3 regions of the Streptomyces sp. GD-15H genome follow, and region 3 is predicted to be linked to each of the others. Evidence: riboswitches for the same ligand, from Rfam matches in the RefSeq annotation. Region 3 holds a riboswitch; each other region holds the start of a gene.
The links. A riboswitch is a leader RNA that binds a small molecule or an ion and turns the genes downstream of it on or off. The one in region 3 is predicted to bind thiamine pyrophosphate.
Positions count from the first base shown of each region.

Region 1: another riboswitch for thiamine pyrophosphate. It lies ahead of thiC (phosphomethylpyrimidine synthase ThiC); the one in region 3 lies ahead of WJ438_RS12245 (thiamine ABC transporter substrate binding subunit).
Region 2: another riboswitch for thiamine pyrophosphate. It lies ahead of thiO (glycine oxidase ThiO); the one in region 3 lies ahead of WJ438_RS12245 (thiamine ABC transporter substrate binding subunit).

Region 1 is NZ_CP149447.1:4,398,860-4,402,127, forward strand. It holds partial or broken gene WJ438_RS20705 (YibE/F family protein) at 1-637, opposite strand, end outside; TPP riboswitch at 1,019-1,209, shown strand; gene thiC (phosphomethylpyrimidine synthase ThiC) at 1,202-3,016, shown strand; partial or broken gene WJ438_RS20715 (VWA domain-containing protein) at 3,098-3,268, shown strand, end outside.
Region 2 is NZ_CP149447.1:6,353,027-6,356,294, forward strand. It holds gene WJ438_RS29995 (thiazole synthase) at 1-615, opposite strand, end outside; partial or broken gene thiS (sulfur carrier protein ThiS) at 618-865, opposite strand; gene thiO (glycine oxidase ThiO) at 862-2,055, opposite strand; TPP riboswitch at 2,043-2,153, opposite strand; gene WJ438_RS30010 (hypothetical protein) at 2,203-2,553, shown strand; gene WJ438_RS30015 (NAD(P)/FAD-dependent oxidoreductase) at 2,586-3,268, shown strand, end outside.
Region 3 is NZ_CP149447.1:2,631,374-2,634,641, reverse strand. It holds gene rlmN (23S rRNA (adenine(2503)-C(2))-methyltransferase RlmN) at 52-1,158, shown strand; TPP riboswitch at 1,219-1,324, shown strand; partial or broken gene WJ438_RS12245 (thiamine ABC transporter substrate binding subunit) at 1,405-2,534, shown strand; gene WJ438_RS12240 (ABC transporter permease) at 2,510-3,268, shown strand, end outside.

The DNA.
Region 1 (3,268 bases), 1.8 Mb from region 3:
GGGTCATGGGGAGACGCCGGTTCACGTCGGCGACCGAGTACTGCAGATCCTTCGGAGCGGAAGGTTCGTAGGCGACCACGACCTCCTGGCCCTCGCTCAGCTGACGGGACTGGTCCGGCTGCACGATCTCGGTGAACGTGCGGCCCTGGTCCTCGCCGCTGTCGACCCGGATCGTCGCTCTCTTGCACGTGCCGTCCGCCTGCTGTTGCGCGGAGGAGCCCTCGGCTGTCGAGGTGTCGCCGGTCGGGACGCCTCCAGAGGCGTTGACGGACGAGCAACTCACCTCGACCACCTTGGTGACCGTGGCCTGCTGCGTCTCCCGGTCGAAACCGACGCCGGTGCGCTCGTGTCCCGGTGCGCCGCCCGGCCACAGCACGACGAGGCCGACCAGCACCGCTGCGGTGAACGGGATGAGGACCGCCGCGATGACCTTGCGCAGGTGCTTCGAGACGGGGGCGGCGGGGCCGTGGCTGTGACTGTGCCCGTGCGAGTGGCCGTGTCCGCCGCCGGAGTCCGGACCGTGATCGTGTCTGTTGTCGCCCGGAGGGGGGCCGCCGTGGCCACCGCCGTTCGGGCCGCGGTCGCGGTCGCCACCGCCCGGGTCCGGACCCCGGCCATGACCGCGGGCTTGTCCCACCCCCTGTCCCTGGCTCGGGTGGCCCGCGCCGGGCCCGGGAGCCCGGCCGGGATGCCCGGACCCGGGGCCTTGCGGCCCGGGATCTCCGCGGCCGGGCAGGTGGCCCTGGGGTGCCGGTGCCGCCGGTGCCTCGCCGGGGCCGCGCCCGTGTCCGAACCAGTCTCCGGAACCGGGGCCGTCTCCCTGGCCGTCTCCACGGCCCGTGCCGTCGCCGACTGCGGGCCCTCTGCCACGGCCGCCGCCGTCTCGAGCGCCGGAGCCGCGGGGTGGTTCGGGCGGTGGGTACGAGGGATGTTGCGTCGAGGTCACCGCCCGATCATCGCAAGAACAACGAGGGCCCTCTGTTCACCGCGCCAGAATGGACGCTAGCGTGGGGGCATCTTTTGTCCACGCGGGAGCTCGGAGCACCGGGCTGAGAGGGCGCTGACCTCCGTCCCAGCGGCGTTTCACATGAAACATCCCTGTTGTCCGAGTGATGTTTCACACGGAACGCCGACCGACGGAAACCGCTGCGTCGACCGCTGAACCTGTTACCGGGTAATGCCGGCGTAGGGAGTAGGTCTCATGACCAACAAGGACGCACGCACGCACGCCTCCACGCAGAGCCCGACGGAGACGTCGGAGCAGGAGGCGGCCGGGAAGTCCATCGGCTGGCACAAGGCGTACGTCGAGGGCACACGCCCCGATCTACGGGTGCCGGTACGTCAGGTGCACCTCACCAACGGCCAGTCGGTCACGCTGTACGACACATCGGGCCCGTACACCGACCCCTTGGTCGACACCGATGTGCGCAGAGGGCTGGTGCCGCTGCGGGAGAACTGGATTGCCGCGCGCGGCGACACCGAGGAGTACGCGGGCCGTCCCGTCCGTCCCGAGGACGACGGGATCAGGCACACCTCGCCGCGCGGCGGCCTGCGCAACCTCGACGCGGTGTTCCCGGGCCGGCCCCGTCAGCCCCGCCGGGGCCGCGCGGGCGGGGCGGTCACGCAGCTGGCGTACGCACGCCGCGGCGAGATCACGCCCGAGATGGAGTACGTGGCCATCCGGGAGAACGTATCGCCGGAGGTCGTCCGTGAGGAGATCGCGGCAGGCCGCGCGGTGCTGCCCGCCAACGTCAACCATCCGGAGATCGAGCCGATGATCATCGGCAAGCGGTTCCTGGTGAAGGTCAACGCCAACATCGGCAACTCCGCGGTGACCTCCTCCATCGAGGAGGAGGTGGAGAAGATGACCTGGGCGACTCGCTGGGGCGCCGACACGGTCATGGATCTGTCCACCGGCCGCAATATCCACACCACCCGGGAGTGGGTGCTGCGCAACTCCCCTGTTCCCATCGGCACCGTGCCGCTCTACCAGGCGCTGGAGAAGGTCGACGGCAGGGCCGAGGAACTGACCTGGGAGATCTACAAGGACACGGTCGTCGAGCAGGCCGAGCAGGGCGTGGACTACATGACGGTTCATGCGGGCGTACGGCTGGCGTACGTGCCGCTCACCGCCAACCGCAAGACGGGCATCGTCTCGCGCGGTGGCTCGATCATGGCGGCGTGGTGTCTGGCGCACCACAAGGAGTCGTTCCTGTACGAGAACTTCGAGGAACTCTGCGAGATCCTCGCGACGTACGACGTCACGTACTCGCTTGGCGACGGGCTCCGGCCGGGGTCGATCGCGGACGCCAACGACCAGGCCCAGTTCGCTGAGTTGCGCACACTCGGGGAACTCAACCGGACCGCGAAGCGTTTGAATGTGCAGACCATGATCGAGGGCCCGGGGCATGTCCCGATGCACAAGATCAAGGAGAACATCGACCTTCAGCAGGAGATCTGCGATGAAGCCCCGTTCTATACGCTCGGCCCGCTGACGACGGACGTCGCGCCCGCGTACGACCACATCACCTCCGGTATCGGTGCCGCCATGATCGCCTGGTGGGGCACCGCCATGCTCTGTTACGTCACGCCCAAGGAGCATCTCGGCCTGCCCGACCGTGACGACGTCAAGACCGGCGTCATCACCTACAAGATTGCCGCACATGCCGCCGACCTCGCCAAGGGACACCCGGGTGCGCAGGAGTGGGACGACGCACTGTCCGACGCGCGCTTCGAGTTCCGGTGGGAGGACCAGTTCAACCTCGCCCTCGACCCGGACACGGCAAGGGAGTTCCACGACGAGACCCTTCCGGCAGAGCCCGCCAAGACCGCGCACTTCTGCTCGATGTGCGGGCCGAAGTTCTGCTCCATGAAGATCAGCCAGAGCATCACGGAGCGGTTCGGCGGTGCCTCGCCGCAGGGTGCCTCGGCCGAGGAGATCGCCGAGGGGATGCTGCAGAAGTCGAAGGAGTTCGCGGAGGCGGGCAACCGTGTGTACCTGCCGCTGACGGACTGAACTGACTGAACGGGCGAGGGGCGGGTCGTTCGGGCCCGCCCCTCTCGCCGCTCGTGGGGACGGATCGGCAGACTGGATGCCATGACAGCGCAATCAATGAGCAAGGGGTCCAACCTTCCCGGCGATGCCCCGGTGGTGCGCGTCGAACTCGCTTGGACCGCCGGGGCCGGCGTGCCCGACATCGACGCGTCGGCTCTCCTGCTCACGGAGGCCGGACGGGTGCGGGACGACGGCGACTTCGTCTTCTACAAC
Region 2 (3,268 bases), 3.7 Mb from region 3:
CATCACACCCGCGCACCCCAGCTCCATCGCCAGCGCCGCGTCCGACGCCGTACCGGCGCCCGCGTCCAGGATCACCGGCACGCGCGCGTGCTGCGTGATCAGCTCGAAGTTGTGCGGGTTGCGGATGCCGAGCCCCGACCCGATCGGCGACCCGAGCGGCATGATCGCCGCACAGCCGGCGTCCTCCAGCTTCCGCGCCAGCACCGGATCGTCGTTGGTGTACGGCAGCACCGTGAACCCGTCGTCGACCAGGGTCTCGGCCGCCTCCAGCAGTTCGATGGGGTCCGGCAGCAGGGTGCGCTCGTCGGCGATGACCTCCAGCTTGACCAGGTCGGTGCCGAGCGCCTCCCGCGCGAGACGGGCGGTGAGCACCGCCTCCCCCGCGGTGAAACAGCCGGCCGTGTTCGGCAGCACCCGGATGTCCAGCCTGTCCAGTACCGAGAGTACGGAGCCGTGCACCGAGGGGTTCACCCGCCGCATCGCGACGGTCGTCAGCTCGGTCCCGGACGCCACCAACGCCCGCTCCAGCACCTCGAGGCTGGGCGCCCCGCCGGTGCCCATGATCAGACGGGACGTGAAGGACGTACCGCCGAGGACGAACGGATCGTCGGCCATGATCAGCCTCCCTGCACGGCGGTCAGGACTTCCACCCGATCCCCCCGGCGAGGGGCGTGAGCGGCCACTGCGCGCGCGGGACGACCGTTTCGTTGAGGGCGGCGGCCACCCCGGAGTGAGCCTCGGTCAGCGTGCCGACCAGCGCGTCGAGCGCCGTGCCGGGAGCCACCTCGCGAGGCTCTCCGTTGACCGAGACCATGACCGGGGCATGCGTAGCGGTGTTCGCCGAAGTGTTCACAGGAGTGTTCATACGGGCTGCTCCGTGAGTGCGGCGGCGGTCGTGGTGAACCGCCGGGGGATGAAGGGGCGGGCCTCCGCCGGGAGTTCACCGGTGGCCAGGAACTCCGCCAGGGCGTCGCCGGTGACCGGAGTGAGCAGCACACCGTTGCGGTAGTGCCCGGTCGCCAGGACCAGCCCCGCCAGCCCGGACGGGCCGAGCAGGGGCGCGTTGTCGGGGGTGCCGGGGCGCAGCCCGGCCCGGGTCTCGGTGAGCGGCAGCTCGGTGATGCCGGGGACCAGTTCGTGGGCGTCGCGCAGCAGCTCGTACACCCCGCCCGCGGTGACGGTCGTGTCCCAGCCCTGCTCCTCACTGGTCGCCCCGATCACCAGCTCCCCGCTCTCACGCGGCACCAGGTACACATGGCTGCCCCGCACCACCGCCCGCACCGTACGGCTCAGGAACGGACCGAACCGGTCGGGCATCGCCAGCCGGACCACCTGCCCCTTCACGGGACGTACGGGAGGCAGCAGGTCCGCGGGGATGCCCGCGAGCCGCCCGCTGAGGCTGCCTCCGGCGAGCACCACCTGCCCGGCGGCCAGCCCGGTGCCGTCGGCGGTGACCACGCCCGTGGCCCGCTCCCCGGAGACGGTGAGCCGGTCGGCCCACGCGCGGTGCAGGACCACGCCCGCCCGCTCGCAGGCGGTCACCAGTGCCGCCGCCAGTCGCCTGGGGTCGATCTGGTGGTCGCCGTCCACCCGCAGCCCGCCGCGCACACCGGGTGCGAGCATCGGCTCGAGGCGTCGGCACTCCCGCCCCGACAGCCACTGCGCGTCGAGCCCCGACTGCTGTTGCAGGGAGTGCAGTTCGCGCAGATGGGCGCGGTCGTCGGCGTCCAGCGCGACCGCGAGCGTGCCGCACCTGCGGTAGCCGAGGTCGTGGCCGGTGGCCTCGGTGAGCTCGGCCGCGAAGTCGGGGTAGCGGAGCGCGGAGGCGAGGTTCAGACCGAGCAGAGCCTGCTCTCCGTAGTGCAGTTCCGTGACGGCGGCCAGCATCCCGGCGGCCACCTGGGCGGCGCCACCGCCCGGCTCGGGGTCCAGCACGGTCGTGGCCAGCCCGCGCTGCGCGGACCGCCAGGCCGTGACCAGACCGATGATGCCGCCCCCGACGACGAGGACATCGGGGGGCGCTGCGAGGTGTGTGTGGGCGGCATGGGCGTCCAGCCCCTCCCTTCGCCGGCATGACCCGGATCAGGTTCATACGGTCGGAGGCCGCAGCCTCCCTCTCAGCCCGGTGCGTCCGGGCTCCCGCGAGTGTCTTACGTTGGCCACCCTAGCCCGCGTATCAACGAACGTGTAGGGAGCCTTCGCATGGCCGGTTCGCTCGACGGTCTCGTCCTCGCCCCCGTCGCCGACCAGGCGCCGGGCCAGGTCGGCACCCGCACCCGGTTCGCCTACCACGAGCAGGACGGCGCGATCCGGGCCGAGTACGCGGGCGGTGACGTCGTACGCGGGTACCTGGTGGGCACCCGCGAGGAAGACCGGCTGGACTTCCGATACGTGCAGCTCAAGCGGGACGGCAGCACGTCCTCGGGGCACTGTGTGTCGACGGTCGTGGAGCTGCCCGACGGGCGGCTGCGGCTGGAGGAGAACTGGGAGTGGGAGTCGCAGCCGGGCAGCGGGACCAGCGTGGTGGAGCAGCTCATGGGCCCCGGGGACTGACTGACCGATGGTCAGGTGTCTATGGTGATCAGGTGAGCGAGCAGACGCAGGAACGGGGACCGTCCGAGCCACGGCGCGTGGTGGTGACGGGGGCCGGAATGGCCGGTGTGCAGACCGCCGTCGCCCTCCGGGAGCAGGGATTCACCGGCACCGTGACGCTGATCGGCGCCGAACCCCACCAGCCGTACGACCGGCCGCCCCTGTCCAAGGCGGTGCTGCTCGGCAAGGCGGAGGACTCCGCCTTCGACGTCGACTTCGAGGCGCTCGGCATCGAGCTGCGGCTCGGCTGCGAGGTGCTTGGGCTGCGCCCCGCCGACCACGAACTGGACACGGAGGCCGGGCCGGTCCCCTACGACGTCCTGGTTGTCGCGACCGGCGCCGAACCGGTCCGGCTGCCGGGTGCGGACGGGGTTCCGGGCGTCCACCTACTGCGCACCCTGGACGACGTCGAACGGTTGCGGCCGGTGCTCGCGCGCCGGCAGGACATCGTGGTCGTCGGCGCCGGCTGGATCGGCGCGGAGTTCGCCACGGCGGCGCGCGAGGCGGGCTGCGCGGTCACCGTCGTGGAGGCCGCCGGCCGGCCGCTGGCCGAGGCACTGCCCGCCGAGGTGGCCGCCCCGATGACCGCCTGGTACGGCGACGCCGGAGTGGCGCTGCGGACGCACGCGCGCGTGGAGCGCGTCGAGCCCGGCGCGGTGGTGCTGGACGACGGCTC
Region 3 (3,268 bases):
ACGAGCGACAGCCGCAGGTCACCCGTTTGGATCTGCGACACTGGTACCGCCATGCCTAAGCCCGGAGAACTCACTTTTGTCGCGCCGCTTGCTGCCAAGAAGCCGCCGCGGCACCTTGCCGACCTTACGCCCGCCGAGCGCAAGGAAGCGGTCGCAGCGGCCGGTGAGAAGCCGTTTCGCGCCAAGCAGCTCTCGCAGCACTACTTCTCGCGGTACGCGCACGATCCGGAGCAGTGGACCGACATTCCCGCCGGTTCCCGCGCCAAGCTCCAGGAGGCGTTGCTTCCCGAGCTGATGACGGTCGTCCGGCATCTGTCGACCGACCAGGGCACCACCCGCAAGACGCTGTGGAAGCTGTTCGACGGAACCCTCGTCGAGTCGGTGCTCATGCGGTATCCGGACCGGGTGACGATGTGCATCAGCTCGCAGGCGGGCTGCGGCATGAACTGCCCCTTCTGCGCGACCGGGCAGGCAGGGCTCGACCGGAACCTGTCCACCGCGGAGATCGTGCACCAGATCGTGGACGGGATGCGGGCGCTGCGGGACGGCGAGGTCCCCGGAGGACCGGCGCGGCTGAGCAACATCGTCTTCATGGGGATGGGCGAGCCGCTCGCCAACTACAACCGGGTGGTGGGCTCGATCCGCCGTCTGACCGACCCGGAGCCCGACGGGCTCGGACTGTCGCAGCGCGGGATCACCGTCTCGACCGTCGGGCTGGTGCCGGCGATCAACCGGTTCTCCGACGAGGGCTTCAAGTGCCGCCTCGCCGTCTCCCTGCACGCGCCCGACGACGAACTGCGCGACACCCTCGTCCCCGTGAACACGCGGTGGAAGGTGCGCGAGGTCCTCGACGCCGGTTTCGAGTACGCGGCCAGGTCGGGGCGGCGGCTGTCCATCGAGTACGCGCTGATCCGGGACATCAACGACCAGGCGTGGCGCGGCGACCGGCTCGGGCGGCTGCTGAAGGGCAGGCCCGTGCACGTCAACCTCATCCCGCTCAACCCGACGCCCGGCTCCAAGTGGACCGCCTCGCGGCCCGAGGACGAGAAGGCGTTCGTGGACGCGATCGCCGCGCACGGTGTGCCGGTGACGATCCGGGACACCCGTGGGCAGGAGATCGACGGGGCCTGTGGCCAGCTCGCCGCGAGCGAGAGGTAGCCTTGCCGGCGTAGGAGAGGTTGCGAGAGCAACAACTTCATATCGGGTCACCACACGTTCATATTCCGACAGGGGAGCGCCACAGCGCTGAGAGTGCGGCACCGGCCGCAGACCCTCCGAACCTCGCCCAGGTCATTCTGGGTAGGGAGATCGGTCATCACTCGAGCTGTTGTGCCCTGCCCGGGACACCCGTGAGGGTCCCGGACAGGGCCGCGTCTCTTCCTGGTCACCCCCAGGAGGAATCCGGTGAGCATCACCAAGAAGGTCACGATCCTGGCCCTCGGGCTGGGTCTGGTCACCCTGTCCGCCTGCGGCTCGTCCGACGGTGACAACCAGGGGTCCGGATCCGGGTCCGGCGGGTCCAGAACCGTGACCCTCGTCAGCCACAACTCGTGGGCCGCGTCGAAGGACGTCATCGCCGCCTTCGAGGAGGAGTCCGGCTACAAGGTCAGGGTCCTGGAGGACGGCGACGCCGGACAGGCGGTGAACAAGGCCATCCTGACCAAGGACAACCCCCAGGGCGACGTCTTCTTCGGCGTCGACAACACCCTGCTCTCCCGCGCACTCGACAACGGCCTCTTCCAGTCGTACGAGGCCAAGGGCTCCGACCTGGTCCTTCCCGAGTACCGCGCCGACGAGGACAAGCACCGGGTCACGCCCGTCGACACCGGCGACGTCTGTGTCAACTACGACAAGGAGTGGTTCAGTGAGCGCGATCTGACCCCACCGCGGACCTTCGACGACCTGATCAAGCCCGAGTACAAGAACCTCCTCGTCACCGAGAACGCCTCCACCTCCTCGCCCGGCCTCGGCTTCCTGCTCGGCACCGTCGCGAAGTACGGCGATGGGGGCACCTCCCGCTCGAGTGAAGCCGAGAGCGGGGAGGCTGGACGGACTACTGGAAGAAGCTCAAGGCCAACGGCGTGAAGGTGGTCGGCGGCTGGGAGCAGGCCTACAACGAGGAGTTCTCCGGCTCGGCCGGCGGCAAGCAGGCCAAGGGCGACCGGCCGCTGGTGGTGTCCTACGCCTCCTCGCCGCCCGCCGAGGTGATCTACGCCGACCCGAGGCCGACGACCGCTCCCACCGGTGTCGCCGACGGCACCTGCTTCCGCCAGGTCGAGTACGCGGGACTGCTCAGCAACGCGGAGAACCCCGAGGGCGGCAAGGCACTGCTCGACTTCCTGCTCACCAAGGAGTTCCAGGACGACATGCCGCTGAACATGTTCGTCTACCCGGTGCGCGAGGGCGCCCAGGTGCCCGAGGACTTCGCGAAGTACGGTCCGCAGGCCGAGAACCCCGAGACCATGGACCCGGTGAAGATCGCCGACCATCGTGACCAGTGGGTCAAGTCGTGGACTTCGCTCGTACTGAAGTGAGCCGAGCCGCCGCCGCGCGAGGGCGCGGGCGGAGGCGGCGGCGCGGGACCGCGGCGCGGCTCGGCCTGATGGCCGTGCCCGTCGCGTTCTTCGCCGCCTTCTTCGCCTACCCCGTCACCGCGATCGTCGCGCGCGGTCTGAAGGCCGACGGGGTCTGGCGGCTCGGGCGGATCGGGGACGTACTGGCGCAGTCCGACGTCCGGCAGGTGCTGTGGTTCACCACCTGGCAGGCGCTGGTCTCCACCGCCCTCACCCTGTTGATCGCCCTGCCCGGCGCGTATGTCCTCGCCCGCTTCGACTTCCCCGGCAGACAGCTGCTGCGGGCGGTGGTCACCGTTCCCTTCGTGCTGCCGACGGTCGTCGTCGGCACGGCGTTCATGGCACTCGTCGGGCGTGGTGGACTGCTCGACGAGCTGTGGGGCGTACGGCTGGACACCACCGTGTGGGCGATCCTGCTCGCGCACGTGTTCTTCAACTACGCCGTCGTCGTGCGGACCGTCGGCGGACTCTGGGGGCAGCTCGACCCGAGGCAGGAGGAGGCCGCGCGGATGCTCGGCGCCTCACGGTTCACGGCCTGGCGGACCGTCACCCTGCCCGCGCTCGCGCCCGCCGTGGCCGCCGCGGCGCTGATGGTCTTCCTGTTCACCTTCACCTCCTTCGGCGTGGTGCAGATCCTCGGCGGGCCCACCTTCTCCACTCTCGAAGTGGAGATCTACCGGCAGACTTCGGAGATC